DNA from 3 places in the Rhizobium sp. 05N430 genome. Region 3 is predicted to be linked to each of the others. Evidence: predicted binding sites of a transcription regulator. Region 3 holds the regulator's gene; each other region holds the start of a gene.
What was found. Region 3 encodes LexA, which represses DNA repair genes until DNA is damaged. Its sites were predicted from a motif close to TGTTCNNNNTGTGTTCNG; they were not measured.
Positions count from the first base shown of each region.

Region 1: ruvC (crossover junction endodeoxyribonuclease RuvC) is a predicted target of LexA. The motif match lies at 8,973-8,990, and genes of this name have one in related genera.
Region 2: AC1DJO_RS11840 (helicase-related protein) is a predicted target of LexA. The motif match lies at 5,283-5,300, and genes of this name have one in related genera.

Region 1 is NZ_JBFTMO010000018.1:22,788-32,625, reverse strand. Features, by position in the region: gene AC1DJO_RS25795 (anti-sigma factor family protein) at 1-682, opposite strand, end outside; gene AC1DJO_RS25790 (sigma-70 family RNA polymerase sigma factor) at 679-1,422, opposite strand; gene AC1DJO_RS25785 (MBL fold metallo-hydrolase) at 1,715-2,689, shown strand; gene AC1DJO_RS25780 (tetratricopeptide repeat protein) at 2,710-3,195, shown strand; gene AC1DJO_RS25775 (DoxX family protein) at 3,258-3,692, shown strand; gene AC1DJO_RS25770 (invasion associated locus B family protein) at 3,845-4,333, shown strand; gene AC1DJO_RS25765 (SH3 domain-containing protein) at 4,335-4,892, shown strand; gene AC1DJO_RS25760 (LLM class flavin-dependent oxidoreductase) at 4,889-5,890, opposite strand; gene AC1DJO_RS25755 (hypothetical protein) at 6,250-6,417, shown strand; gene AC1DJO_RS25750 (methyl-accepting chemotaxis protein) at 6,485-8,800, opposite strand; gene ruvC (crossover junction endodeoxyribonuclease RuvC) at 9,032-9,544, shown strand; gene AC1DJO_RS25740 (AbrB/MazE/SpoVT family DNA-binding domain-containing protein) at 9,601-9,838, shown strand, end outside.
Region 2 is NZ_JBFTMO010000004.1:282,136-291,973, forward strand. Features, by position in the region: gene AC1DJO_RS11825 (CarD family transcriptional regulator) at 152-724, opposite strand; gene fdxA (ferredoxin FdxA) at 1,122-1,460, opposite strand; gene AC1DJO_RS11835 (RNA-binding S4 domain-containing protein) at 1,654-2,058, opposite strand; gene AC1DJO_RS11840 (helicase-related protein) at 2,062-5,136, opposite strand; gene AC1DJO_RS11845 (hypothetical protein) at 5,362-5,643, shown strand; gene AC1DJO_RS11850 (DUF3309 family protein) at 5,865-6,020, shown strand; gene AC1DJO_RS11855 (YMGG-like glycine zipper-containing protein) at 6,049-6,342, shown strand; gene phbB (beta-ketoacyl-ACP reductase) at 6,450-7,175, opposite strand; gene AC1DJO_RS11865 (acetyl-CoA C-acetyltransferase) at 7,235-8,416, opposite strand; gene phaR (polyhydroxyalkanoate synthesis repressor PhaR) at 8,656-9,228, shown strand; gene AC1DJO_RS11875 (hypothetical protein) at 9,254-9,661, opposite strand; gene rpmF (50S ribosomal protein L32) at 9,806-9,838, opposite strand, start outside.
Region 3 is NZ_JBFTMO010000008.1:165,914-175,751, reverse strand. Features, by position in the region: gene AC1DJO_RS18240 (pyruvate dehydrogenase complex E1 component subunit beta) at 1-1,164, opposite strand, end outside; gene pdhA (pyruvate dehydrogenase (acetyl-transferring) E1 component subunit alpha) at 1,180-2,226, opposite strand; gene AC1DJO_RS18230 (FtsB family cell division protein) at 2,372-2,692, opposite strand; gene eno (phosphopyruvate hydratase) at 2,837-4,111, opposite strand; gene kdsA (3-deoxy-8-phosphooctulonate synthase) at 4,266-5,111, opposite strand; gene AC1DJO_RS18215 (VOC family protein) at 5,108-5,986, opposite strand; gene lexA (transcriptional repressor LexA) at 6,190-6,903, shown strand; gene AC1DJO_RS18205 (ComEC/Rec2 family competence protein) at 6,884-9,088, opposite strand; gene gltA (citrate synthase) at 9,602-9,838, shown strand, end outside.

The DNA.
Region 1 (9,838 bases), on a different contig from region 3:
GCTCGCGCGTCGCCTGCCCGCCTTTCGCCTGCGGCCAGATGAACAGGTTGATGACATGGCCGTTGCGCCGGTAGACGAGCGCTGCCACCACCCGGCCGCCGATATAATCGACCCGGCCGCCGACCAGCGGGAAACCATCCTTGGCGAGATCGTTGACGGGCGGCGAGAAATCGATGCGGCCGTTGAACCAGGGCTTTACCGTATGCTGGTTCGAGGTCTGCACATCGACGAGGTGATCGGCGAGCATTGAATGAACGTGGCTCGCCAGCAGCTGGTCCTCAATGCCGAGATCCGGCGCCGGTGCATTGATGAAGAGCATTGCGCTCGCCGCCAGCGCCGCCAGTGACGGCACGAAGCTCCAGTCGCGAACGAAACGGAAGAACCGCTCCCACGGCGAAGCAGGCTTCTGGCGCGGCTGAAGAGCGGATGAGGAGATGGCCTGCTCGTGCGACAGCGCGGAAAGAACCTGCGACCGGACCTCGTCCGGAAGCTTGAAGCGCACGCCGTCCTGTCCGATCCGTTGCCGCACCCCGCGCACCCTTTCGATCTCCGCCCGGCAATCCGGGCACCCCGCCAGATGACTTTCCAGCTCGGCCGCGCGCACCAGATCCAGCTCGCCATCGATGAAGGCATGCACCACCGGGCCCCACTGGTCGCAGCCCTGCTTCGGCGCCTCGGTCATGCCCGCACCCCGCCATTCTCAAACGCATCCCAGGCCTCGCCGAATTCGCGCCGCGCCCGGGCGATGCGCGACATCACGGTACCTATAGGCACATCGATGACCTCGGCGATCTGTTTGTAGGAAAGCTCCTCGAGTTCGCGCAGCACCAGAATTTCCCGCATCGCCTCCGGAAGCAGGCCGATGACATGGCGCACGCGCGACGTCTCGCTCTCGCGGATCATCGCGGTCTCCGCCGTCTCGTCATCCGATGCGATCTCATGGGCCGGGCTGTCGCTTCCGGCATCGGCATCCAGCGGCGTTTCGAAACGTGCCTTCCGCCGTCCCTGCTGCTGCCAGGCGAGATGGCAGTTGCGGACGATGGCAAAAATCCACGCCCGTGAATCGCCGCCGCGATAGGTCTCGAAACTGCGATAGGCGCGCAGGAAGGCGTCCTGGACGATATCCTGCGCCGCATCCTGATCGCGGCTGAGAAAGCGCGCGAAGTTGTAGGCTGCATCCATGTGCGGAAGGATGTTCTGCTGGAAACGCAATGTGTGATCGGGCTGCGCGGAGGCGGCAGCGGTCTGCCGCCCGCCCCTCGCCTGTGCCATTTCCATATAGCCGACGAGGACCGACGCTGCCTCGGCGAGAAAACAGCTTGCGAGCTGAGAAAACGATCGCGAGCGGCGGCGCCAGCGCAGCAGAGCCGCGGCCACCTGATCGTCGAACGATGTGGGGATAGCAAGACAGGCTTCGGTCATCACACCCTCTGCGGCTGCGGCGCAGCCGACTCTAGTCCTCGGGCCGCCCTCAGCGCAATGCGACCCTTTATTGCCTAGATCGCCAAGCACCCGGTTTTATTCCCTGCCAACTGAGATTTTTTTACCGCTTTGCCGGGGTGAAAAAATTATCCATTCATTCTCAATGACTTGCATGGAAAATTACGCCAGGCTCGGAATAAGCAGCAGGCCTCTCCGGTCTAGTTCTTCAGCGGCGGCGTCGAACCCATCCCGTCTCCGCTGAGACACAGGACAAGCCAGAGGAGGCACCCCAATGTTTGAAATGTCACGCCGTACACTGCTTGGTTCGGCCGCCGCGGCAGCCGCATTCGGCCTCGCATCGAAGCTCGAATTCGTGCCCCCGGCCTTCGCCGCATCGCCGGACGAACCGGCAACCGGCTTCTACCGCTACAATGTCGGCGATATCGAAGTGACGGCCATCTATGACGGCATCTGGCGTAAGCCGCACGATCCCGCCTTCATCAAGAATGCCACGGTCGACGAGACCAAGAATGCGCTCGCCAAGGCGCATCTGCCGACCGATTTCATGCCGATCCCGCTGACGGTGGTCGTCCTGAAGGTCGGCGGACGGCTGATCATGATGGATGCCGGCTCCGGCGTCGGCCAGTGGCAGGCCAATGCAACCAACCTTCCCGGCAACATGGCAGCCGCCGGCATCGACTACCGCAAGATCGACACGGTCATGATCTCGCATTTCCACCCTGACCACGTCTGGGGCCTGATGGAAAAGGGCACCAATGCGCCTGTCTTCCCGAATGCCGAGCTCATCGTTCATTCGGCCGAATATAACTGGTGGACCGATCCCGGCCGCCTCTCGAAACTCCCGGAGGGGCGCAAGCCTGCCGGAAAGCGCATCGCCGAAGTCTTCCCGAAATGGAAGAACTGGAAGTTGGTGGAGGACGGTGCGCAAGTGGCGCCCGGCATCGAGCTGATTTCGGCGCCAGGCCATACGCCGGGTCATTCGACCTATCTGGTCAACTCCGGAAAAAGCCAGCTGCTGGTTTCGGCCGACATCATGTACGTCCCGGCGCTGCTGGCGCCGCATCCGGAATGGCAGGGCAGCTACGATCAGGACGGGCCGCTTGCCATCACCAGCCGCCGCAAACTGATCGATCGCGTCATATCGGACAAGATCGCCATCTGCGGCTCGCACTTCCCCTTCCCCGGCTCCGGCAGCTTCGTCAAGGACGGAAATGCCTATGCCTTCACGCCTACCAGCCAGGCCTGACGCCTGAGGAGACTATCGTCATGAAAAGATCATTCACCCGCTACGCCGTTCTCGGCGTCATCAGCTTCTGCGCGTTGTCGGCAGGCGGCTCGACCATCTCGGCATTGACGGCGATGCCCGCCTTTGCCGTCGACAACATGGAAACCGGCGACGGTCCGGACCTCACTTCCGTCCGCGCCAAGATCGCTGCCAAGGACTATCAGGGCGCACTCGAGGAATTGCGCGGCCTCGCCGAGGATAACCAGCAGGCCGATGTCTACAACCTGCTCGGCTACACGCTGCGCATGACCGGCGACTACGACACGTCGCTGACCTACTACACCAAGGCTCTCGAATTGCAGCCCGATCACAAGGCAGCGCACGAATATCTTGGCGAGCTCTATCTGCAGACCGGCAAGCCCGACAAGGCGAACGAGCAGCTCGCTTCGCTGAAGCAGCTGTGCCCCGCAGGCTGCGAGGAGCTGGAAGACCTACAAGAGGCGATCGCCGCACGGGGCGGCAACTGACGGTGATTGCCCCGGGGCGGGCGGCAGATGCCGCTCGCCCTGCTCACCCATTGGAGATGATCATGGAACATTCCCCTATCCGATCCGCCGGCAGCAATGCAGCACTTCTCGCCGGACGTCTGCTGCTCTCGGCCATCTTCCTGCATGAAGGCGCAACGCTGGCGCTGAACTTCAACGCCACGGCAGCGGCCTTCGAAAGGCTCGGTCTCGAACTACCGGTCGCTATCGGCGTCATCCTGCTGCAGCTTGCGGCCGGCTTCTCGGTCGCGGCAGGCATGGCCACACGGCTGGGTGCTGTTGCGCTCGGCATCTTCTGCCTGATGACGGCCCTGCTCTTCCACACCGATTTCACCAGCCAGAACGAACTGCTGCATTTCGAGAAGGACTTTGCGATCGCCGGTGGCATGTTTGTGCTGGCGATCTCGGGCGCCGGATCGCTGTCTGTCGATGCAGTCCTGAAGCGCATCGTCCCGGTGCCGATGGCTGTCTTCTTCTGACCTCCGCGAGGATCTGGATCAAAGCGGTTCACAGCTCCGTGAGCCGCAGCCTGATTTTAAGAAAGCGGTAACGCTGCAACCGTTCAATGTCCCTGCCTCCAGCCGGTCTGTCTCAGGCCAGCGTCTCTCACACCATCGGCGGGGAAAATGCCATGAAGAAACTTGCTCTCACTCTCTCCATTTCGCTGCTTTGCGCCTTCTCCGCACAAGCGCAGCCCACAATGGTCAAGCGCTTCAACGATTGGGGCGTCTATTCCTACAAGGCCGGTGGCCAGACGGTCTGCTATCTGCTGACCGTGCCGACCGGCCAGACGCCGACCAGTGTCGATCACGGCAAGAATTTCTTCATGGTCGGCCCCGGCGCCTCGGCGAAATACGAGCCGCAGGCACGGATGGGCTACGAGTTGAAGCAGGGATCGCGCGTGAAGGTGCGCATTGGCGACCAGACATTCTGGATGTTCACCCGCGAGAACGCCGCCTGGATGCAGCATGAGGAGCGTGAACCGGAAATGATCCGCGCCATGCGCGGCGGCAGCGAGATGGTGATCGAGGCGACCTCCAGCCGTGGGACGGACACCAGCTACACCTATTCGCTCGATGGCATCACCGCCGCCTTGAAACAGGTGGCCAGCTGTAGCTGACATGCGCCGTCTTTCTCTTCTGCGCCGGACGATGGGGCTGCTTGCCCTCTGCAGCCTGTTTGCCGCCTGCCTAGCCAGCCAGGCATCGGCAGTCCCGGTTGAGATGGGCACACCAAAGGGCCGGGAAACCGGTCTGCCGGTTCCCCGCTTCGTCTCGCTCAAATCGGCCAACGCGCGCATGCGCATCGGGCCGTCGCTGGATTACGGGACCAAGTGGATCTACGTGAAATCAGGCCTGCCGTTGGAGATCACCGCCGAATACGACAATTGGCGTCAGGTGCGCGACAGCGATGGCATCACAGGCTGGATGCATCGCGCCCTGCTCTCATCGCGCCGGACCGCGGTGATCGGCCCCTGGCTGAGAGAGCCCGCCGCACTTCACACCGGAGCCCGGGAAAGTGCGGCTATCTCGGCGGCATTGATGGCCCGCGTCCTCGTCCATGTCGGACGCTGCGACGGAGCGTGGTGCAGCATCGGCCTGCCACACCAGAATCTCACCGGCTTCGTCGAGCAATCGGCCCTCTGGGGCGTCTATCCCGGCGAAGCCATCGCCGATTAGGCGGCGGCGCTCATAAAGCTGCCGAGGCCCGCAAAGAGCTCGACCGACTTCAGCCGCGCCTCGATATCGTGGATCGGCATGGAGATGATCAGCTCGTCGGCCTCCGTCTCTTTCAGAAATTCCTTAAGCTTGGCTTCAGCCGTCTGCGGCGAGCCGACGACGGCATAGCGCAGCGTATGCTCGACATTGAGCTTTTCCATCGGCGACCAGAAGCTCTCCATATCTTTCACCGGCTTCGGGAACTGGCCACGAACATTGCGCCGGAGATTGACGAACTGCTGCTGCGCCGAAGTGAAGTGATACTCGGCCTCTTCATCGGTCGGCGCGACGGAGCCCATCACACCGGCCATCACATATGGCTGGTCGAGGACCGCGGATGGCTGGAACTTGCTACGGTAGATATCGATCGCATCGAGCAGCGAATCCGGTGCGAAATGCGAGGCGAAGGCATAGGGCAGACCAAGCATGGCAGCGAGCTGGGCGCTGTAGAGGCTGGAGCCAAGCAGCCAGACCGGCACGTGCGTCCGGTTGCCGGGCACCGCGAGGATCGCCTGGTTCTCGACAGGCTCTCCGAGCAGCTGCTGCAGTTCGACGACATCATGCGGAAAGCTCTGGGCGCCGGCATCGAGATTGCGGCGCAGCGCCTGGGCGGTGCGCATATCCGTACCCGGCGCACGGCCGAGACCGAGATCGACGCGGCCGGGAAAGAGCGCCGCCAGCGTGCCGAACTGCTCGGCGATCACAAGCGGCGAATGGTTCGGCAGCATGATGCCGCCCGAGCCGATGCGGATCCGCTTCGTCGCAGCACCAACATGACCGATGACGACGGCAGTCGCCGCACTGGCAATGCCCGGCATGCCGTGATGCTCGGCAAGCCAGAAGCGCTTGTAACCATACTCTTCCGCCTTCTGCGCCATCCGGGCGGAACCCGCAAGAGATTGGCTGACGGTCGTCCCTTCGGGAACGGGCGAAAGATCGAGGATGGAAAAGGGGATCATGAGAACCTGCCGTCGGTATAATGGGGCTACCGGCTATGTAGGTGGTAACGGCGCCGCATCCAAACCCTGAGAAAAGAAAAAGGGCCGATCGGCCGCCTGCCACCAACTCAGATGTGGAAGCCAAATTCCGGCATTCCGCATGTCGTTGTTATCGCAGGCCCTAGACGGTCATTCCTGAGCCAGCAGTACAGGCTAAATAACCACCACCTACTATTACATATCTGCGTTGCATAATCGGAAGTAGGCGCTTGTCTGCGATGGGATCATAAGAAGCGCAGCTTATGCATACGAGAGTGTTTGAGATGGATTGGGTCCCTGTAGTCTTCGTTACATTCAAGGTTCTTGCCTTGGGAATAGCCATGTTCTTCGCCATCAAGTGGCATTATGACCGTGCGGAGAAAAGCGACAGGCGAGCGCTACTGCGATCAGGCGGCATGATGGCTGCAGTCTTCGCGCTGGCAGTACTTGGCGTGGGGCTTGCCGCCTTCTTGCTGAGCAGGAAGCTCGGCCTGGACCTGAGCCTCTGATGAGGCCGCTGTTTCAAGCGACTCCAGATCCAACTGATGGCTGGAGTCGCCTGACACTTTGAGGGTGTTACGAAGCGCGGCGGTGCCGGAGCACATGCACTTCCGCGTTCTGGTGATGATAGCCCTGCGGCAGCGTGAAGTTACCGAGCTGGCGATCCATCTCCAGAGCCTCGCTGGCGAGACGGTGGATCGCCGCCGTGCTTTCCTCGACCATCGCCGCATTCTGCTGCGTCATCGAATCCAGTTCGGAGACCGCGCTGTTGATCTGGCGCAGCGTATCGGCCTCTTCACGGGTCGATTCCATGATCTCGTGGATCTGGCCGTTGATCGCCTCGACGCGGCTGCCGATACCGGTCAGCGCAACCCCTGCCCTCTCGACCAGCGATACGCCACTTTCGACCTCATGTGTCGACTTCTGCAGCAGGCTGGCGATTTCCTTGGCGGCGCTCGAGGAGCGCTGTGCCAGTTCACGCACTTCCATGGCGACAACGGCAAAGCCCTTGCCGGATTCACCGGCACGCGCTGCCTCGACACCGGCATTCAGCGCCAGCAGGTTCGTCTGGAAGGCGATTTCGTCGATGACCGAAATGATCGAGTTGATCTGGCGCGAAGACGACTGGATCGCCTCCATCGCCGCGATGGTCTCGCGCATGATATCGCTCGAACCGGCCGTTTCCTTCTTGGCGTCACGGGCGATCCGCTCGGCCTGCTCGGCGCGCTCGATCTGGATGCGAACCGACTGGGTGATGGCATCGATCGCATTGGCGGTCTCGGTGATCGAGGCGGCCTGCCGCTCAGTGCGGCCGGCCAGATCATCGGCGCCGTTGCGCATCTCTTCCGAGCCTGAACGAACTGCCATCGAATTTCCGCCGATCGCCGTCATCGTTTCGCTGAGCGTTGCCAGCGCCTCGTTGAAGTTGACGCGCAGGCCCTCAAGTTCGGTCGGGAAGCGCGTCTCGATCTGATAAGCGAGATTGCCGCTAGCCAGATGATGCAGGCCCTCGTCCAGCGCCTGCACGACATCCTGCAGGCTCTTCGCCTCGGCTTCGCGCAGCGCCATGTTTTCCTGGCGATCGCGCTCGGCGCGGGTACGGGTCTCGGCACTTGCGGCTTCGAGCTCGCGGCTTTCGAGCAGCGACTGCTTGAAGCGCGCCAGCGCCTTTGCCATCGTGCCGATTTCGTCGTGGCGGTTCTGGCTGCCGATCTCGGTATCGAGCTTGCCGTCGGCCACGTCGCGGGTGTTGCCGGCAAGACGGGCGAGCGGCGAGAACAGGAGCTTGGTGATCAGGCCGGTAGCAATCGCCATAACGACGAGTGCACCGAGGCCGATCATCGTCAGCAGCGTGGCGATCTCGATCGAGCCGGCATTGAGCTCGCTGAGACGGACGCTCTCGACCACCAGGAAGCGGTCGCCGTGATAGTCGATCCCGCGAACATAGGCGCGGGCCGAGCCATCGGCGCGGTCGAAATCATCGACCGTCATGCCCTGGTTGTTGGCAAGCGCGTCCGGGATGAAGGTAAAGGCCGCAGTATCGAGCGTCGCCAGCTTGCCGTCGGCAAGGCCGACAGCCGAACCATCGCTGGAAATGATCGCCGCCTGCGCCGTGCTGCCGGAGACAATGCCTTTCGACAGGATGCCGGTGACGATGTCATCGCGAACCTTGAAGAGGATGATGCCCTTCGCGAGGCCCAGCTTGACGATCGGAACGGCATAGAAGATCCCCGACTTGCCCGCGTCGACGCGCAGACCCGAGAAGCCTGTCGGCGCGGAATCGTCGGTCGCCTTTGCGGTGTTCTCGACAGCCTTCGCATAGGCGAGACCGGCACCGGTCGCCTTCCAGGCATCGGCCTTCAGGTTTTCGGCGAAATTGTCGTCCTTCTTGTAGGAATAGAGGACAGAACCATCCATGTCGGCAATCAGCAGATCGCTGAAGGCCGTGTTTTCGAGGTCGCGGGCGACTTCGCCCTGCGTCTTCTCATGGTTCGAGTAGTAGAAGCCGCTCGGCCCCTCCGGCTTCATCAGCTTTTCGCGCTGGTCGGCCGGGTTCGGATTGTTGGTGATGAAGACCTTCTTCAGTTCCGCGCGGGCATCGCCCGAGGACTTCTCGATGGTCTTCCAGCCGCTCTTCAGGCTGGTGATCGACATCTGCAGCGCTTCGATACGCGCGATCGAGTTCGCCTGGTTTTCAAGCTGCTCCAGCTGATCCTGCAGCATGTCGCCGCGGAAGATGAGCACGCTCTCCTTCGCCTTCAGCGCCTGCTCGTCGGAAATGCGGCTGCTGGCGAAATAGCCGAGCACGCTGATGGTGCTGACGGCAAGTGCCGTGAGCAGAATGAAAGTAGCAATCACTTTAAACGATAGAGACTGAAATCTCTGAGCCATAAACTAGAACCCTTCCGGAGCGGCTTGCCTGGCTTTTCGCAGCTGGCTTGACCGAAAACAGAACACTGGGGGCCTTAACCTTCCGAAAAAGGAGCCCCTCTCACATTTGATGGATTAGATTTCAGACAACTGATTTAATTCGCAGTAAACGGCGCGACACAAAAACAAGGGATGTTTTTGTTTTGTTCACATATCGATGGCAGTTATTTTGCAACTGCAATATGGTGAGCCATGCAAAACACGATTCGCATCATCGGCATCGATCCCGGCCTGCGCCGCACGGGATGGGGCGTCATCGACACGCTGGGCAATTCGCTGCGCTTCGTAGCCTCCGGCACCGTCACGTCGGACGGCGACATGGACTTGGCCTCCCGCCTCTGCCAGCTGCATGACGGGCTTGCCAAGATCGTCCACAGCTACACACCCGATGAAGCCGCCGTCGAACAGACCTTCGTCAACAAGGACGCGGTCGCGACACTGAAGCTCGGCCAAGCCCGCGGCATCGCCATGCTGGTGCCGGCGCGTGCCGGGCTACAGGTTTCCGAATATGCGCCGAACGCCGTCAAGAAAGCCGTCATCGGCGTTGGCCATGGGGAAAAGAAGCAGATCCACATGATGCTGAAGATCCTGATGCCGAAGGTGGAATTCAAGGGCGACGACGCGGCCGATGCGCTGGCGATTGCCATTTGCCATGCCCACAATCGTGGCAGCAACCGCATGCGCCTGGCAGCCTTGGCCGGATAGTTTGTTCTTGACTTGTTCTATAGGTAAGGATTATTCTTACTTTGAAGGAGCAAGTCATGCGCGTTACCTCGAAAGGTCAGGTCACGATTCCCCGCGATCTCCGCGAGCTGGCCGGCATAGAGCCAAACAGCGAAGTCGTGTTCTCCATGGAAGGCGGCAAGCTGGTTGTCTCCCCGAAGACTGGTCGTCGCGCCATCGAAGATCGAAACCGTCTTGATCAAGTCCTCAGGGCGATCTCCAAGCTTGAAGGGACCGGCGATCAGGCGATCGATGCCGACGCGCTCATGTCCATGA
Region 2 (9,838 bases), on a different contig from region 3:
CCTCGTCCAGCGTTCAAACCAGCGGACGAACGGTGGGCTCCACCGGTTTTTTGTCCGCACTTACGAGATTTAAACGCGTCAGCGCGGAAAAAGTTCCAATAAAAAACCCGGCTCGAAGGCCGGGTTTTTTGCAAGGAAAAACAAAGTGCTATTATGCGGCTTCGTCCTGGGAGTCGTCTTCTTCAATTGCCTTGCCGCGCTTCGGACCCTTGTTGAGGTTGGTCTCAACGAGACGCACAGCTTCCGTTTCCGACATCTTGTTCACGGCAGCGATTTCGCGAGCCATACGGTCGAGAGCAGCTTCATACAGCTGACGCTCGGAATAGGACTGCTCCGGCTGGTTCTCGGCACGATAGAGATCGCGCACGACTTCTGCGATGGAAATCAGGTCGCCGGAATTGATCTTGGCATCATATTCCTGCGCACGGCGGGACCACATGGTACGCTTGACACGAGCCTTGCCCTGCACAACCTTGAGCGCGCGCTCAACGAAGTCGGTTTCCGACAGCTTGCGCATGCCGATGCTCATCGCCTTTGCGACCGGAACCTTCAGACGCATCTTGTCCTTTTCGAAATCGATAACGAAAAGTTCGAGCTTCATGCCGGCAACTTCTTGCTCTTCGATAGCGGTGATGGTACCGACGCCATGAGCGGGGTACACGATCGATTCACCGGTCTTGAAGCCGTGGCGAGCTGCTGAAGGTTTTTTCTGCTGGGTCGTCATACTAATCAAAAACTCCCTGTTACGCTTCCGGCGGCGGCCGGAGCCGGGTCAGTCAGGCCCGGATGAGACGGTAGAATTCCCGTCGGGTGACTTCACTCTGGTCCCACCAGACATAAGCAAAGAAATTCGTGCACGCGATTAACGATCGGACAGCTCAACTCGTTGATATGTCACGGAAACCGCGTACAGATTTAATTTGCTTTCGTGATGGTTTTGGGCACGCCTCGTGCCTCAAATGGGTCAGTCTCTAGAACCTATCACAAAAATATGAGGAAATCAATAATTTGGTGCGTGTGAGTCATGCGGGCAACACATGGCTCACATATTAGTGAAGCATCACTTGAAACGTTTAAGCGCCTTCTGAACCCGATTTCAGGCGGATTTCAGTAGCTTGAACTCAATCGCCCGCGCCGGGCTTTTCTGAGAAGTACTTCTCGAATTTGCCGGTCTCGCCGTCCATTTCCTTGGCCTCGGGCATCGAGTCCTTTTTGACGGTAATATTGGGCCAGACGCTGGCATATTCAGCGTTGATCTTGAGCCATTTGTCGAGACCCGGCTCGGTATCCGGCTTGATCGCCTCGGCAGGACATTCGGGTTCGCAAACGCCGCAGTCGATGCATTCGTCGGGATGGATGACGAGGAAATTCTCGCCTTCATAGAAGCAATCGACCGGGCAGACTTCCACGCAGTCGGTATATTTGCAGCGAATGCAATTGTCGGTCACGACATAGGTCATGAAGAACTCCAGGATTTCACGCGAGCGGGGAGACGAACCTGGAACGTCGCGTCTTTCCCTGTGCCGGAGGAGCAGCGTTGACTGGCTTGGGAGGCAAGAACGCAGTCCGGCGAGTTGATTGTGACGTATCGGCTTTACAGCCTGATTTCAAGGATTATCCATCTTCAAAAACCGGCGGCGCAGACAGAGTTTTCTAATCCTCGCCCGACTGGAGCCTGTCGATTGCCCGCCGCTCTTTCTTTGTCGGCCGTCCTGCCCCCGCGCCGCGGATCGCCTGCTCGTAGGCGGTGAGACGTTTCGTCTCATCTTCAGGCGGCGTGATGTTCTCGTAAAGGCGCTGCGCCTCTTCGAAAGGCCCCCGCCGCTCGCCCGGCAGTTTGACCAGAAGGACGACGTCCCTGCGGTCGAGCTGCAGCTCGACGCGATCGCCCGCCTTGACTGTCTGGCTGGGCTGGACGGCACGTTCGCCATTGATGCGAACGTGCCCTGATTGCACCTGGCTTTGCGCCAGGGAGCGAGATTTCACCATGCGCGTGAAGAACAGCCACTTGTCGATGCGCTGGCGCGAACCGCTTGCTGGCTGTGTCTCCCCGCCCATCGATTACTTCTTCATCTGCTCCTTCAAGGCAGCGAGCTTGGCGAAGGGCGAATCCGGATCGATCGGCTTTTCCTTGCGCGGCGGCTTGGCCTCGAAGCGCAGCGGCTGGGCGCCGCCACGGTTGTTGTTGCGGTCGTTGCGATCCTTCCGGTCACCACGATCCTGACGGTCGCCACGCTGTTCGTTGCGATCGCCACGGCCCTGATGCGGCTTGCCGCCATCGCGGCCGCGCTGCTGGCGGTTGCCATCGCGGCCTTCGCGATTGCCTTCGCCGCGGTTGTTGCCTTCAGCGCCTTCGGTCGCGCCGCCCTGACGACGGTTGCCCTGCTGGCGCTCGCCGCCGCGGCGTTCGCCGTGGTTGCGCACCGGGCGCTGGTTGTCGTTGCGGCCGCCGAGGCGCCACAGCAGAACCGGCTTCGGCTCCTGCGGTTCTCCGCTTTCGGCTGTCACTTCGGCAGCTTCAGCAGGCGCTTCGGCAGCAACAGGTGCAGGCTCGGCAGCGGGTGCTTCCTCAGCACCATCCGCATCGTCGTGATCGGCCTTGTCGGATGCTTCTTCGGCTGGTGCCTCGCTCGCGGCCGTTGCAGCCGACGCATCCTGCGTGGCAAGATGGGCGGCAGCCTCTTCGGCCTTCACCGCATCCGCACGGTAACCGAGACCCTTGAGGATCTCTTCCATGTCCTCAAGCGTCGCGCCGAGGATGGAGAGCATTGCGGTCGTCGTCGTAAAGCGGCGGCCGTCATAGGCACCCTCGGGACGGTTTGCCTGACCCGGCTTCCACTGCAGCAGCGGACGGATGATATCGGCAAGCCGCTCTAGAATATCGATACGAACAGCCCGCTTCCCGAGGAAACGGAAACCGGCAAGCTTGTAGAAGGTGCGCTCGAAGCTCGGATCGGTGACGACAGACGTACGGCCAGCGGCCAGAACCGGAATGAGGTCACCATAGCCAGGCTTGTCGAGACCATCGTTCTTCAGCGCCCAGAGGAGCGTGATCAATTCGGCAGGCGCCGGCTTCAGAAGTGCCGGAACGAAGATGTGGTAAGCGCCAAACCGCACGCCGTAGCGGCGCATTGAGGCACGGCCATCCTGATCCAGCGACTTGACGTCGTCGGCGACGTCGCGGCGGAACAGTACGCCGAGATTCTCGACAAGCTGGAACGCCAGACCCTTTGCCAGGCCCTGCAGGTCTTCAGCGCGCGACAGATCGTCGAGCGGCTTAAGCACCGTGCTGATATGATGATTGACGAAGCGCTCGACGCGGGCGGCGACATGATCGCGCGCATTTCCGGTCAACTGCTCGTCGGCAAGCAGGATCACCCGCGGCCGCATGATGTGGTCGCTGCCCGAAAGCCGCGCCACGGGATCGCCGAGCCAGCGCACTAGGCCATCGGCGCTGATCGCCAGATCGCCATTGCCGGCAGCATGCATGCGCGCAGCGCGCGCTTCGAATTCCAGAGCAAGCGCCTTTTGTGAAGCAGCCTGTACGGCCTTGGCGTCCGGTCCATCCGTTCCACCGATGGGAGTGAAGCGGAAACCGCTCAACTGACCCACATGATGTCCCTCCACGAAGACATCACCATTCACACTGATTTCAGCTTCCAGCATCGCATTCTCTCTCAGGCGCTTCATGAGCACAGATGTCCTGCGATCAACAAAGCGTTTCGTCAACCTTTCATGTAACGCATCGGACAATCGATCTTCGATTTCCCGCGTCTTTTCCTGCCAGTGTGTCGGATCGGCAAGCCAACCGGGCCGGTTCGACACATAGGTCCAGGTTCTTATCTGCGCGATTCGCGCCGAAAGCGTGTCGATTTCACCGTCCGTCCGGTCCGCACGATGCACCTGCTCCGCGAGGAAATCTTCGTTCACCGTGCCACGGCGGACGAGATCAGAAAAGAGGGTCGAGATCAGATCGGCATGCTGGGCCGGTGCAATACGCCGGTAATCGGGCAGCGCACAAGCTTCCCAGAGCTTTTCAACCCTTTCCGGCTTGGTCGCAAGATCAATAATTTCCGGATATCGTGAAAGATGTTCCAGCGCCTGCTGATCGACCGAAGGCAGGGATCGCGTCAGCCCCTGGACGCTCGGCGGCTTTTCCAGGCTTGCGCGCAACGATTGTATCGAGGCGAAGTCGAATTCCTTGGTCCGCCACTGCAGAACCTTGACGTTGTCGAACTCGTGCGCCTCGATCCGCTGCACCAGTTCATCATCAAAAGGCGTGACCTGCCCGGTGACGCCGAAGGTGCCATCGCGAACATGGCGGCCGGCACGCCCGGCGATCTGGCCAAGTTCTGCGGGATTGAGATTGCGGAACTGGTAGCCGTCGAATTTCCGGTCCTGCGCGAAGGCGACATGATCAACGTCGAGATTGAGCCCCATGCCGATCGCATCAGTGGCGACCAGATATTCGACATCGCCCGCCTGATAGAGCGCCACCTGCGCATTGCGCGTCCGCGGGCTGAGCGCGCCAAGAACGACGGCCGCGCCGCCGCGTTGGCGCCGGATCAGTTCGGCGATCGCGTAAACTTCGTCAGCCGAGAAGGCGACGATCGCCGAGCGTTGCGGCAACCGGGTAATCTTCTTCTGCCCGGCATAGAGCAGCTGCGACAGTCTCGGCCTCTCGATGACGGTGATTCCGGGCAGTAGCTGCTGGAGAATGGGGCGCATCGTGCCGGCGCCGAGCAGCAGCGTCTCGTCGCGACCACGCAGATGGAGGATGCGATCGGTGAAGATGTGCCCGCGCTCAAGATCTCCAGCGAGCTGCACTTCGTCGATCGCGACGAAGGCCGCCTTGGTTTCGCGCGGCATCGCCTCGACGGTGCAGACCGAAAAGCGCGCATTGGGCGGAGAAATCTTTTCCTCGCCCGTGACCAGCGCGACATTGTGCACACCGACCTTCTCCACGACCCGGCTATAGACTTCTCGCGCCAGAAGGCGCAGCGGCAGCCCGATCACGCCGGTGCCATGCGCGACCATGCGCTCGATGGCGTAGTGCGTCTTGCCGGTATTGGTCGGCCCGAGCACCGCGGTCACACCGCGCCCACTCAGTATCATCGGCTGCGAATTCAGTGTCATGGTCCATGCAAGTGAGGCGGGGAGCCCCGGGGTCAAGTCAGCAGACAACACATGGACAGGGCAACCGGCAAACGCAAGAGCCGGATGATGCGAATGCGCTGCTAATTTTGATTCAACAAGCGGCGCTAAGCCTCTGTTTTGAGATTCGGAACAGCTTGAGAACGAATCAGCGACGAATCGCAGACTCGCGGTGATTCAGCTTTTGTTCACGGCTAAGTATTGGTTTTGAATCAGCTTTTCCCACTAGATGCTGAATCACCGGAATCTGGCAATTTGCAGCGGGCGGTCTTCGACGGCCTCTTTTCATCCGGCGGCAACCGCAAAGACGGAAAAACGGAAAACCACAGAATTAACCTTCGGGTCAAAGCCGGAACGAATCACAGACGAATCGCCGACAGCTGCAAATTCCGCTTTTGTTCGCCACTGCATATTGATGAACTGCGCGAACGGGCGCTATATGCAGCCTCCTTGATTGCAGGATCAGCATTGAAAATCGGTCGCCATTAACACTTTCCGCCCTGAGTGGATGTTTCGTTAAAATTTTCTGCGGATCAGCGGAACCTTTTCGAGCCTGACGCGTTTCTACCGTCCCGTAGAATATAAGTTCTGGCACCATCAAGAAAACTCCATCCTGAAATTGCACGCACATAAGTTTAGCCGGGAACAAAAACCCGGCTACCGTGTTTATTGTCCATTCGTAACTCGCGGTGAGTTGAAGGACAGAAAACATGCTCAGTACGATACTTCTTATTATCCTTATTCTGCTTTTGATCGGCGCTCTGCCGAATTGGGGTTACAGCCGCGCTTGGGGCTATGGACCTTCTGGCGGTTTGGGGCTAGTTCTCGTCATTATCATTATCCTTGTCCTGATGGGCCGCATCTAAAGGCCATGTAACTGGGGAGTTGTAAGTCATGATGAAGAAGGTTGTTCTCGTTGCAGCACTCGTGGGTGCGCTTGCATCGTGCACGGCAACTGAGCAGGGCACCGCAATCGGCGCTGGCTCTGGCGCCCTTATTGGCGGTGCGGTTTCCAACAGCTGGGGCGGCGCAGCCGTCGGCGCCGTTGCAGGCGGCCTGGTTGGCGCTGCAGTCGGTAACTCGGTCGATCAGCGCAATGGCCGCTATTCGGGCCAGCGCGTCTATCGTGACCGCTACGGTTGCTACGTTGCCTACTCGAACGGCTCAACGCGCCGCGTTCGCTGCTAACAATAGACTGATATTTTGAAAACGGGCGCCTTGGCGCCCGTTTTTGTTTCAACCGTTTGCGCTAGATCCCGGTGAGGTGAGTTAACTCCCGGAACCTCAGGGCGCTTCTAGACGAAAAACTGCCCGCCATTCGCCGTCAGCGTCGAGCCGGTGATGAACCCAGCGTCATCCGAGGCCAGGAACACCACACAGCGCGCGATCTCTTCAGGTTCGCCAAGACGGCCAACCGGGATCTGCGGGATGATCCGCTCGTTCAGCACCTTTTCCGGAACAGCAAGAACCATTTCCGTGCCGATGTAACCGGGGCAGACGGCATTGACGGTGATGTTCTTTGCCGCACCCTCCTGCGCCAGCGCCTTGGTGAAGCCGAGATCGCCGGCCTTGGCGGCGGAATAGTTGACCTGCCCCATCTGGCCTTTCTGGCCATTGATCGACGATATATTGACGATACGGCCGAAGCTGCGGTCACGCATGCCGCCCCAGACCTGGTGGGTCATGTTGAAGAGGCCGGTGAGGTTGGTGTTGACGACCTCATGCCACTGCTGTGGGGTCATCTTGTGAAACATCGCGTCGCGGGTGATACCGGCGTTATTGATCAGTACGTCAACAGGGCCGAGCTCGGCCTCCACTTTGGCGATGCCCTCGCCGCAAGCAGCATAGTCGGAAACATCCCACTTGAAGACCGGGACACCAGTGAGGTCGTGAAAGGCCTTGGCCTTCTCGTCGTTGCCGGCGTAGTTCGCCGCCACCCGGTAACCGGCGTTCTTGAGCGCCACCGAAATTGCTGCACCGATGCCACGTGTGCCACCGGTGACCAAAGCCACTCTGCTCATGTTTCGCTCCCCTTGTTATCGCCTTCGATCCCGCCATTAAGGCATGGATCGCATGCTATTTAAAGTGCTTCGAGGCACATCGCGACGCCCATACCGCCGCCGATGCAGAGTGTTGCCAATCCCTTCTTCGCGCCGCGGCGCTTCATTTCGAAAACCAGCGTACTCAGAACGCGGGCACCGGAAGCACCGATCGGATGGCCGATGGCGATCGCGCCGCCGTTGACGTTGACGATCGCCGGATCCCAGCCGAGATCGCGGTTGACAGCACAGGCCTGCGCAGCGAAGGCCTCGTTGGCCTCCACCAGATCGAGATCGCCGACCGACCAGCCTGCTTTCTCAAGCGCCTTGCGCGATGCCGGGATAGGGCCTGTGCCCATGACCTGCGGGTCGACACCCGCAGTTGCCCAGGAAACGATGCGCACGAGCGGCTGGATACCGCGGCGCGCAGCCTCCGCTTCGGTCATCAGAACAGTTGCGGCAGCACCATCGTTGAGACCGGACGCATTGGCGGCAGTCACCGTACCGTCCTTGTCGAAAGCCGGGCGAAGCTTGGTCATCGCCTCGATCGTCGCACCGTGGCGGATATATTCGTCGGCATCGACGGTCACGTCACCCTTACGGCCCTGGATGACGAAAGGAACAATCTCATCCTTGAAGCGGCCGGCCTTCTGCGCGGCCTCCGCCTTGTTCTGCGAGGAAACCGCGAACTGGTCCTGCTCGTCGCGCGAAAGCTGCCACTGGCGGGCGATGTTTTCCGCCGTGATCCCCATGTGATAACCGTAGAAGGCGTCGGTGAGGCCGTCCTTGATCATCGTATCGATCATCTTCATGTCGCCCATCTTGGTGCCGCCGCGAAGATGCGCAGCATGCGGCGCCATAGACATCGATTCCTGGCCGCCGGCGACAATGATCTTTGCATCTCCGGTTGCGATCTGCTGCATGCCGAGCGCTACAGCGCGCAATCCGGAACCGCACAGCTGATTGACACTCCAGGCCGTCGCTTCCTTGGGAACACCCGCCTTCATCGCTGCCTGACGCGCCGGGTTCTGGCCCTCGCCGGCCTGCAGGACCTGGCCGAGAATGACCTCGTCCACCTCTGCGGCATCGACGCCGGCGCGCTCGAGCGCACCCTTGATGGCCGTTGCTCCGAGTTCGTGGGCAGGGACTGTAGCAAAGGCGCCGTTGAAAGAGCCGACCGCTGTGCGGGCTGCGCTGGCGATGACGATGGACGTGTTGCTCATGGAAAGCCTCCTCGCGTTTCAGCACTTTATATAGGTCGAAACTGGCAAAGCTTTTAGCCCGAGTCAAACGCCAAGACCGTCATATGGCAATTTTAGCCCGTACTTACGAAGACGCGAAATATGACGGGAATAAAAGGGGTTGCCGCATCGCACAAAGAGATTGTCACCGGCGTTCTTTTGCGTCTACATTCGATATTGGAGGAATTTCCACATCATCAGACGGGGTTCAGGAGACTGATATGGCGAAGAATGAGGGTCAGATAGTCATCAAGAAATACGCCAATCGCCGACTCTATAACACAGGCACCAGCACCTATGTGACGCTGGAAGACCTGGCGGAGATGGTGAAGAAGGGCGAGGACTTTACGGTCCAGGATGCCAAGTCCGGCGATGACATCACCCACTCGGTATTGACCCAGATTATTTTCGAGCAGGAATCGAAGACCGGCAACACGCTGCTGCCGATTTCCTTCCTTCGACAGCTGATCACCTATTATGGCGATCAGATGCAGATGGTCGTTCCGAGCTTTCTCGAACACTCCATGAAGGCCTTCACCGAGCAGCAATCGCAGATGCGCGAGCAAGTGACCCGCGCCTTCGGCGAAACGCCGATCGGCAAGAACCTGCAACTTCCGATGCAGATGGTCGAGGAGCAGGTGCGCCGCAACACCGAGATGTTCCAGCAGGCGATGCAGATGTTTTCACCCTTCATGACCCCTCCTGCCAAGGAGACCAAGAAGGCTGAAGCCAAGGACATCGACGAGCTGAAGGAACAGCTGAGGGCGCTTCAGAACAAGCTGGACAATCTCTGATCTCTGAGCGTTTCGAGGAAACGCTCTAAAGCCCGATCGAGACGTCTCGCCCCGCGGTGCGGATCGAGACGGCAAAGCCGCCGATCACATCGATCAGCGCAATCGTCATCAAGATGAAGAACACCTGGGTCGCCGCATCCTGGACGAGCAGAAACTCGACCAGGAAGGCGATGAAGACGAGCATCGACAGCATGTGATTGATCAGGCTGCCGGAGCCGTTACGCGTCGCCTTCAATATCTCGAAGAACAGCACCACAAGCGCGATGACGATGAAGAGATCGCCGAGCGACATGCTCCAGATCGCGCCTGAGATCATCGACAAAACGATGATGTCGTGCTGAAGCGCGGGAATACCGCCGCTCCCCATCAGGCCGAGCATTGCCATGTTGTAAAGAATAAATGGAATGATCATCAGCGGCATTGCACCAAGCATCTCGGTCTGTTCTCCCTCTATTCAGGGAATACTGCCGTAGATCGCCGTCTCACTTCAAGACAATTGCGAATATCGTGGTGCGCAAACGCAAAAAGACCGGCTGAAAGCCGGTCTTTCAATCTGGAAAACCAGAAACAGGAAAGCTTATGCGCTTTCCTTCGGCGTCAGGACCTGACG
Region 3 (9,838 bases):
GCCGGTCTTCTTGACCGATTCGATAACGGTCGGAAGGTCCATCGGGCGCAGCGTGCGAAGATCGATCAGTTCGACGTCGATGCCGATCTTTTCGAGTTCGGCTACAGCCTTGACCGCATAGGTCATGCCGATGCCGAAGGAGACGATGGTGACGTCCTTGCCCTGGCGGTGAATGCGGGCCTTACCGATCGGGAGGACGAAATTGTCGAGCTTCGGCACATCGAAGTGCTGGCCGTAGAGAATTTCGTTCTCGAGGAAGACAACCGGGTTCGGATCACGGATCGCGGCCTTCAGCAGGCCCTTGGCGTCGGCTGCTGTATAAGGCATGACGACCTTGAGGCCCGGGATCTGGCTGTACCAGGAGGCGTAATCCTGGCTGTGCTGAGCGCCGACGCGTGCGGCTGCACCGTTCGGGCCGCGGAAGACGATCGGAGCGCCCATCTGACCGCCGGACATGTAGAGCGTCTTTGCCGCCGAATTGATGATCTGGTCGATCGCCTGCATGGCGAAGTTGAACGTCATGAACTCGACGATCGGCTTCAGGCCGGCCATCGCAGCGCCGACGCCGACGCCGGCGAAGCCGTGCTCGGTGATCGGTGTGTCGATGACACGGCGGGCGCCGAATTCCTGCAACAGGCCCTGGGTCACCTTGTAGGCGCCCTGATACTCGGCCACTTCTTCGCCCATCACGAAGACGTTGTCGTCAGCGCGCATTTCTTCGGCCATCGCGTCGCGAAGCGCTTCACGGACGGTCATCGAGACCATCTCGGTGCCGGCGGGGATTTCCGGATCGTTCGGTGCTGCGGCCTTGGGCTCAGCCGGAACCAGTGCTGCGGCAGGCTTGGCTTCCGCGGCCGGTGCGGGAGCAGCGGCAGGTGCCGGTGCAGCAGCGGGTGCGGCCGAGATGTCGGAAGCCGATTCGCCGTCCTGCAGGAGGATCGCGATCTTGGCGTTGACCTTGACGTTTTCGGTGCCGGCCGGAACCAGCAGCTTGCCGATCACGCCTTCATCGACGGCTTCGACTTCCATCGTCGCCTTGTCGGTTTCGATTTCGGCAATCACGTCACCCGAGGTGACCTTGTCGCCTTCATTCTTGAGCCACTTGGACAGCGTGCCTTCTTCCATCGTCGGAGAGAGGGCGGGCATGAGGATATCGATAGGCATTGGTTCCCTCCCCGATTAGAGCAGAATGTCGGTGTAGAGCGCGGATGCATCCGGCTCCGGATCGTTCTGGGCGAAATCGGCACTGTCGGCGACGATGTCGCGAACGTCCTTGTCGATCGCCTTCAGATCGTCTTCGGAGGCCCAGCCCTTTTCGACGAGGCGCTGACGCACCTGCTCGATCGGGTCATGCTCCGAGCGCATCTTCTGCACTTCGTCCTTGGAACGGTACTTGGCCGGGTCCGACATGGAGTGGCCGCGGTAGCGGTAGGTCAGCATTTCCAGGATGATCGGGCCCTTGCCGGAGCGGCAATGCTCGAGCGCCTCGTCGGCGGCAGCTTTGACGGCGCGCACGTCCATACCATCGACCTGTACGCCCGGAATGCCGAAGCCGGAGCCGCGCAGCGAATAGTTCGACTGTGCGGTCGCGCGGGCCGTGGAGGTGCCCATGGCGTAGCGGTTGTTTTCGACGATATAGATGATCGGCAGCTTCCAGAGTGCCGCCATGTTGAAGCTTTCGTAGACCTGGCCCTGGTTGGCTGCGCCGTCACCGAAATAGGCGACGCTGACCGAGTCATTGCCGCGGTAGCGGTTGGCAAATGCCAGACCGGTGCCGAGCGAGACCTGCGCGCCAACGATGCCGTGTCCGCCGTAGAAATGCTTTTCCTTGGAGAACATGTGCATCGAACCGCCCTTCCCGTGGGAATAGCCATTGCGGCGGCCGGTCAGTTCGGCCATGACGCCGCGGGCGCTCATGCCGGTTGCCAGCATGTGGCCGTGGTCACGATAGGCAGTAATGACCTGATCGCCATCCTTCTGCGCCATCTGCATGCCGACGACGACAGCTTCCTGGCCGATGTAAAGGTGACAGAAACCACCGATGAAGCCCATGCCGTAAAGCTGGCCGGCCTTTTCTTCGAAACGGCGGATCAGCAGCATCTCGCGGTAAGCCTTGAGCTCCTCGTCGCGATCGAAATCGGCGACAGGACCACCATTCGAGGCCTTGGCTGCGGATTTTGCGCTGGTCTTGCGGCTGGAAACGGTCGCGTTCTTTCGCGGCGCCATTCAACCCTCCCTATGGGTTTGCGGTTCTTAGGTGGCGCGTACCATAGGGAAGAAATATGGCCACAGCAATGCCATAAATGCATGGCACGTATTCAGGATTAAGCCACTGATAATTCTATATAATTAACGATTAACTTGTTTTCGGTTAATTGGAATATGAATTGAATATGACGACCTCGTCGGCGCGTGACATATTCAGCTGGTAACGGGCTTTTTCGTCCAGCATATCCTTATCGAGAGAGCCATCACTCAAGAGCGCGACCTGCTGCTCGATATGCTCGCGCTTGGCCTTCAGCGTCGCAAGCTCCTTCTCGCGGGCGATGCGCCGCTGCTCGAAGACTTCGGTCGCACGCAGGCCGTAATCGCCATGGATGCAATGATAGCCGAAATAGGAGAGAAAGGCGACCGTCATAGCCGGAACAACGAACCGGCCGATCTTCTTTTTCTTATGATGCTTTGTCCACATACGCACACATGCTCTAAAACGCATTACCTATGCGATGAGAGTAGCGCTGAGAGATTAACCGTCCGTTGACTATGAATTTTTGCGGGCAAGAAAAAACCCGCGCCGGTGAAGCGCGGGTTTCAAGGCATTGATCGCTAATGGCTATCAGCCGCGGATGATCGAGCGGCCGGCGTAGCGGGCCTGCGGGCCGAGGCCCTCTTCGATGCGGATCAGCTGGTTGTACTTTGCAAGACGATCCGAGCGCGACAGCGAGCCGGTCTTGATCTGACCGCAGTTGGTGGCAACTGCGAGATCGGCGATCGTCGAATCTTCGGTTTCGCCCGAACGGTGCGACATGACAGCGGTGTAGGCTGCCTTGTGCGCAGTGTTGACGGCGTCCAGCGTTTCCGTCAGCGAGCCGATCTGGTTGACCTTGACGAGGATCGAGTTGGCAACGCCCATCTTGATGCCGTCGCGCAGGCGAGCAGAGTTGGTGACGAAGAGATCGTCGCCGACCAGCTGAACCTTCTTGCCAGCCAGATCGGTCAGGGCCTTCCAGCCGTCCCAATCGTCTTCAGCCATGCCGTCTTCGATCGAGATGATCGGGTACTGGGCAGCGAGCTGCGCCAGGTATTCGGCCATGGCGCCCGGCTCCAGCGTGCGGCCCTCGCCTTCGAGAACGTATTTGCCGTCCTTAAAGAATTCTGTCGAGGCGCAGTCGAGGCCGAGATAGATGTCTTCGCCCGGCTTGTAGCCAGCCTTTTCGATCGACTTCATGATGAAATCGAGGGCTTCAGGCGCGCTCTTCAGGCCCGGTGCGAAGCCGCCTTCGTCGCCGACGTTGGTGTTGTGGCCCTGAGCCGAGAGTTCCTTCTTGAGGACGTGGAAGACTTCCGAACCCATGCGGACGGCTTCACGGATCGAGTCGGCACCGACGGGCAGGATCATGAATTCCTGGAAGTCGATCGGATTGTCGGCATGAGCGCCGCCGTTGATGATGTTCATCATCGGAACCGGCAGCAGGTGGGCGGAAGCGCCACCGACGTAACGATAAAGCGGCAGGCCGGCAGCTTCAGCGGCAGCCTTGGCGACAGCGAGCGAAACGCCGAGGATGGCGTTGGCGCCGAGGCGCGACTTGTTCGGCGTGCCGTCCAGCTCGATCATGATGTTGTCGATCTGGATCTGGTTTTCAGCGTCGATGCCGCCGATGGCGTCAAAGATTTCCGTGTTGGCGGCTTCGACAGCCTTTTCAACACCCTTGCCGAGATAGCGCTTGCCGCCATCGCGAACTTCGACGGCTTCGTGCGCGCCGGTCGAGGCACCCGACGGAACAGCCGCGCGGCCCATGCTGCCATCTTCCAGATAAACGTCGACCTCGACGGTGGGGTTGCCACGGCTATCGAGAATCTCGCGGGCGATGATATCGGTAATTGCAGTCATGGGTTTCTTCCTGCTCGGTGGGTGGGATAAATCGTTTGAAATCGTCTTAATCGAAGGCACGCAAATTACAATGGCCGTTTTTGAGCCGCCTAACATGCCTTCGTTTCCGGCCTCATCCGAGGCCTATTACAGGATCATGTCAGCCTTTTGAACGTCAGGCCGCTTTCGCGATGGCGTCGAAGGCGAGAAGCTTTTCGAGAAGCCGCGGCATGTCCTTCAGATAGACCATGTTCGGTCCGTCAGACGGCGCATTGTCGGGGTCTTCGTGCGTTTCGACGAACACACCGGCGACACCGACGGCAACGGCGGCACGCGCCAGGGTCTCGACGAATTCGCGCTGACCACCGCTCGAGCCGCCCTGCCCGCCCGGCTGCTGCACGGAATGCGTGGCGTCGAAGATAACAGGAGCGCCAAGTGCAGCCATGATCGGCAGCGAGCGCATGTCCGATACCAGTGTGTTGTAGCCGAAGGAGGCACCGCGTTCGCAGAGCAGGATGTTCGGATTGCCGCTGGCATTCAGCTTGGCGAGAACATTCTTCATGTCCCAGGGCGCCAGGAACTGGCCCTTCTTGACGTTGACGATCCGGCCGGTCTTGGCGGCGGCAACGAGAAGGTCGGTCTGGCGGCTGAGGAAGGCCGGGATCTGCAGGATGTCGGCGACGGTTGCCACCTGCTCGCACTGCTCTTCCGTGTGGATATCGGTCAGAACAGGAAAGCCGAATTCCTTTTTCAGATCGGAGAAGACTTCGAGCGCCTTTTCAAGACCGATGCCGCGCTCGGCGGAAAGCGATGTCCGGTTCGCCTTGTCGAAAGACGACTTATAGACGAGGCCGATACCGAGCGACTTGCAGAGTTCGCTCAAAACACCGGCGACCATGAAAGCGTGGTCGCGGCTTTCCATCTGGCAGGGACCGGCGATCAGCGACAGCTTGCCCGTATTCGAAAAGGTAACGCGGCCAGCACCCTCGCCGGCGACAACTTCTGCATTGGTATTTGTCATTGGGTCTCCTCGAAGGCGAAGATTGCGCCCTGTCCCGGCGCCGGCTTCACCAACAGACGATTGTTCATACTGACATGGGTGATCCCGTTAGCAGCCAAATGCGCCGCTGTCACGGCCAGATCACCGACCGAAAAGACGATTGCGCGCGCCCTGAGGCCGTTATCGGTGACAAGTGGCTCGGCATCGAAATAGGCCTCCATGCCCTCGTTCGAGAAGATGGAAAGTCTCCCGTTCGGCAATTCGAAGGATAGGCCGAGTGCCGCCTCCTTAGGCTCCACTCCACCGCTGGCCGTCTCCAGAAATTCGGCGAAGGCCTGCGGATCCTCAGCGCTCAGCGCGATCTCGCTGATGCCGGTGACGCCGTTTGCATGGGTTTCCAGTGCATTGCGATCGGCCGGAAAGGCGTTGATCCGCTGGCAGGCGAAGAAGAAGACATCGGGTGCCCGAAGATCGGCGGCAAAGGCGAGCTTGAAGGCGCCTGTCGCCTGCGTTCCGTCGGGCATGACGATCGGCCGCGAGAATTCGACCATATCGCCGCCGCTCAGCTGCGCGCCGTCATAGGCAGCCTTGTCCGCATCGGCACTATCGGTGCCGAAGACAACAGCCGAAAAGCCGTCATCGCCGCAGCGGAAGCGGAAGGCCTGATCGCGGGCGACAAAGCTGTTGCCCTTTGCGACAGCCGCGTCGCAGTCCGCCTGGCTCGCAATACCGAGCGGTTCGAGATAGGTCTTGTCGGCCAAGAAGACGCAGGCATTCTCCGTTCCGAACGGATGACGGCCATCGGCCGCGACGGTGAAACCGAGACGCCCGAGTCGCTCGCGGGCAACGTCGATATGGGTCACGGGCAGTACCAGATGATCGAGCGGATGCGTCATGGCGGTTCCTCCGGTGAAGCCGGCAGAGATTTGCACGCCCTGCCCGGCAAAGCGCAAGCGTGGATCACCAATCCGGCAAATAAACTTTCAAAAACGACGAAAAATCATCGGAAGTTTTACCGATATTTAGGCACTTGCGGAACACATATGGAACATATAGTGTCCGTTCTGGCTTTGTTTCACGAATCTGGGGAAAAACTTCGATGCTGACGCGCAAACAACAGGAGCTTCTCCTCTTCATTCACGAGCGCATGAAGGAGTCCGGCGTTCCGCCATCCTTCGACGAAATGAAGGATGCGCTCGATCTGGCTTCCAAGTCGGGCATCCATCGCCTGATCACGGCTCTGGAAGAACGTGGCTTCATTCGCCGCCTACCGAACAGGGCGCGCGCACTCGAGGTCATCAAGCTTCCGGAAGCCTACAGCCCGAGCATCCAGCCGCGCCGCGGCTTCTCGCCGAGCGTCATCGAAGGCAGCCTCGGCAAGCCGCAGCCGGTCGCGCCGCCGAAGCCTGCGAACGAGGACAATCACACGTCGATCTCGGTGCCGGTCATGGGCCGGATCGCAGCCGGTGTGCCGATTTCGGCGATCCAGCAGAACACACACGACATCACTGTTCCCGCCGACATGCTCGGAAACGGTGAACATTATGCTCTTGAGGTCAAGGGCGACTCGATGATCGAGGCCGGCATCTTCGACGGCGATACGGTCATCATCCGCAACACCAATACCGCCAATGCCGGTGATATCGTCGTTGCTCTCGTCGATGACGAAGAGGCAACGCTGAAGCGCTTTCGCCGCAAGGGTGCATCCGTTGCGCTCGAAGCTGCCAACCCGGCTTACGAAACCCGTATTTTCGGACCGGACCGCGTCAAGGTTCAGGGCAAGCTCGTTGGCCTTATCCGCCGCTATCACTGAGCGTCTCGCTTTCACCAAAAGTGCCGCTGCGCCAATCGTAGGCGCGGTGGCGGATCCAGGGCCGGTCGAGACCCTCGAATGATGTGGTGATTTCGGCGATCCCATTGGGGAAACGAAGCTCGACAGCGCCTGTCTTTCGCAGTGTCTCCCCGGTGAAAAGCAGGGCGCCTGAGCGGCAGGTATCGAGGCGCAGGCGAACCGGTGTGACGACGATATCGGATATGTCGCAGGCTGGGCCAAGGAACGCCGCATTCTCGATCACGGTCAGGATCGAACCGTTGTCGAGCTTCGCCGTACACCAGGACTTTTTCACGCATGAGAAGCGCTCGCCCGTCGCACTGGCCTTGATCGCGTTCATGGTGTCGTTCTGCTGTGCCTCCGTCAGTTTCAGCCTTTCACCGCGCGGTGCGGTGGGAATATCCGGGAGCGCCGGGAACGCCGGTGACAAATGCTTATCGATCACCAGAGCGCGCCTCCATTGATCAAAGATGAAGCCCGGTGGCCGCTCGCGATTGGTGGCGAGGCCGTTGTCACTGACGATGCCCGCCATGCTCCCGTCCTCGGCAATCACGATTTTCGGCGGCGGAGGACCTCCCAACATCGCGGCGGCTGTCGTCGATGCCATCAAGATCGCGGTGCCGAGATGCCGTATGCGGCTGCGCAGCAAAGTCAGCAGCAGGAAACCCGTCACCGCCGCGGGAAAGTACCACGACGCCAGGCGCCCGACGCCGATATCGCCGCCCCATGAGGCAACCGTCCTGGCGATGGCGATCACCAGATCGAGCCCGAAGCCCGTCACCTGCCACGCCCATGCATCGAGACCGAGGGGCATCAGCAGCATGGCAATGAGGCCGAACGGCATGATGATGAAGGAGATGATCGGCATGGCAGCGAGATTGGCTGGCAGGCCATAGGCCGTCAGCCGGTGGAAGTGCTCGACCGAGAACAACGCGGTCGAGAAGCCGCCGATGACGGAGGTCAGCAGGATGCCGCCGAAGAACGCAGTGGCGGAAGACAGCATCCTGACGGCGCGAAACTTTGCGAAGGGCCGGTCGCGCACCGGCCTCTCCTTCCAGAGCGCATAGCCGGCGACGAGGGCCAGTGTCGCGGCGAAGGACATCTGGAAGCTTGGCCCCATGATCTCCGAGGGTGAGAGGACAATGATCACCAGCGCCGATAAGGCTACGTTGCGCAGACTGATCGACGGCCGGTCGAAGAAGACCGCCGCCAGCATGATCGCCATCATGATGAAGGCGCGTTCGGCAGAGACAGCGAAGCCCGAAATCAGAAAATAGGCGGTGACGGCGGCAAGCGCACCGGCTGCGGCAATCTTCTTGACGGAATAGGCCTGGACGACAGCCGGAAACAGGCTGAGCACGGTGCGGAAGCCGACGAAGAAGATGCCTGCCGACAGCGCCATGTTGAGACCGGAAATGGCGATGATATGCGCAAGGCCGGATTGGCGCAGCGCCTCGGTCGTCTCGCTCGAAATGGCGCGGCGCTCGTCCGTGACCAGAGCGGCGGCAAAAGCGCCGGTGTCGCCAGGCAGGATGCCTCTAATACGGTCGCCGATGCCGCTTCTCAAGCGGTAGAGCCATTCAAGCGCGCGATCCTGCATCGATGCGGGCCCGGGTTCGACCGCCGGCACCACGGCAGGGGCACCATAAAAGAAACCGTTGCCACCGACGCCGTCGAAATAGGCACCGAACGAAAAGTCGTTGAGGCCGGGAAGAGCGGGCCCTGACGGCGGCGTCAGCCTTGCCCTGCCCTTCAGCCAAGTCCCGGTTTCGAACTCCGCTTTCTGGCCGCGCGCAATCACGGTCACCTGCTCTGGCGGCCGCTTCAGCGCCGGGTTCTCCGTCGCCTTGAGCGCCAACAGATACCGCCAGCCGCCGCGGCCATCGCTTTCCCGCCGCTCTACGCGGCCTGTCAGCGTCGTCGTTACCGCCGAATCGAGAACGACAGTACCGGCTCTCCAGGTCTCGAATTGTGCGGCGAGGATGCCAACAGCAATCAACATCATGGAGACCAGGCAGATCCGGCTCCACTCCCGGCTGCGATCGGTCACGGCAAGGAGCAGAAGTAGCGCGATTGCGCATGAAAGCGGCACAGCCGGTGAAATGTCTGCGCCGCAGGCAAACCAGAGAACGGAGCCCAGTCCGAGCGCCACCGGCGCAAACAACATGCGGCCGCCATAGGCCAGTTCTTCGACAGCACAGGCCGGCAGGCTTTGCGCAACACGGCGCTGCAGCGACCGAAGAACATGAATAGAAAGCTGCCGGCGGTGACCTAGATTAACAGGTGCGAAGAGAGAGCCTGCTGCAGGCGGCATCAGCGGCGTCTGCGGCAATTTGGCCGCGGCACCGATGGTGATCGTGCTGACGTCGCTGGTTTTCAACTCCGGCATGCAAAGAGCCTGATGACCCGATAGAATACAACCAGAATGCAACCCTGCGCGCGTTTCAGCAACAATAATCGATTGAAAAATGATGAAAAAACGTGAGTGCAAAAAGCCTAAATAAATCATCAGCTTCCGCTATGCGTTTACAGCATCGCAGGAGTGCCTAAAAGTTGATACTGCGATGCACAAAATGGCGTCACGGTAACTTGGCATTAGGCGCGCTATCATATAGCAATCTGAGCGGACGCTTAACCCTATGGCGCTTTTATGGCGCCGCCGCCAATTTGGAGGATCAGAATGACGGATCAAAGCGCAACAATCAAAATCGGCGACAAATCCGCCAATCTTTCCGTAAAGAGCGGAACGATTGGGCCTGATGTCATCGATATCGGCGCACTCTACAAGAACACCGGTTCCTTCACGTACGATCCTGGTTTTACCTCGACCGCATCCTGTGAATCGAAGATCACCTACATCGATGGCGATGAAGGCGTTCTGCTGCACCGCGGCTATCCGATCGAGCAGCTGGCCGAG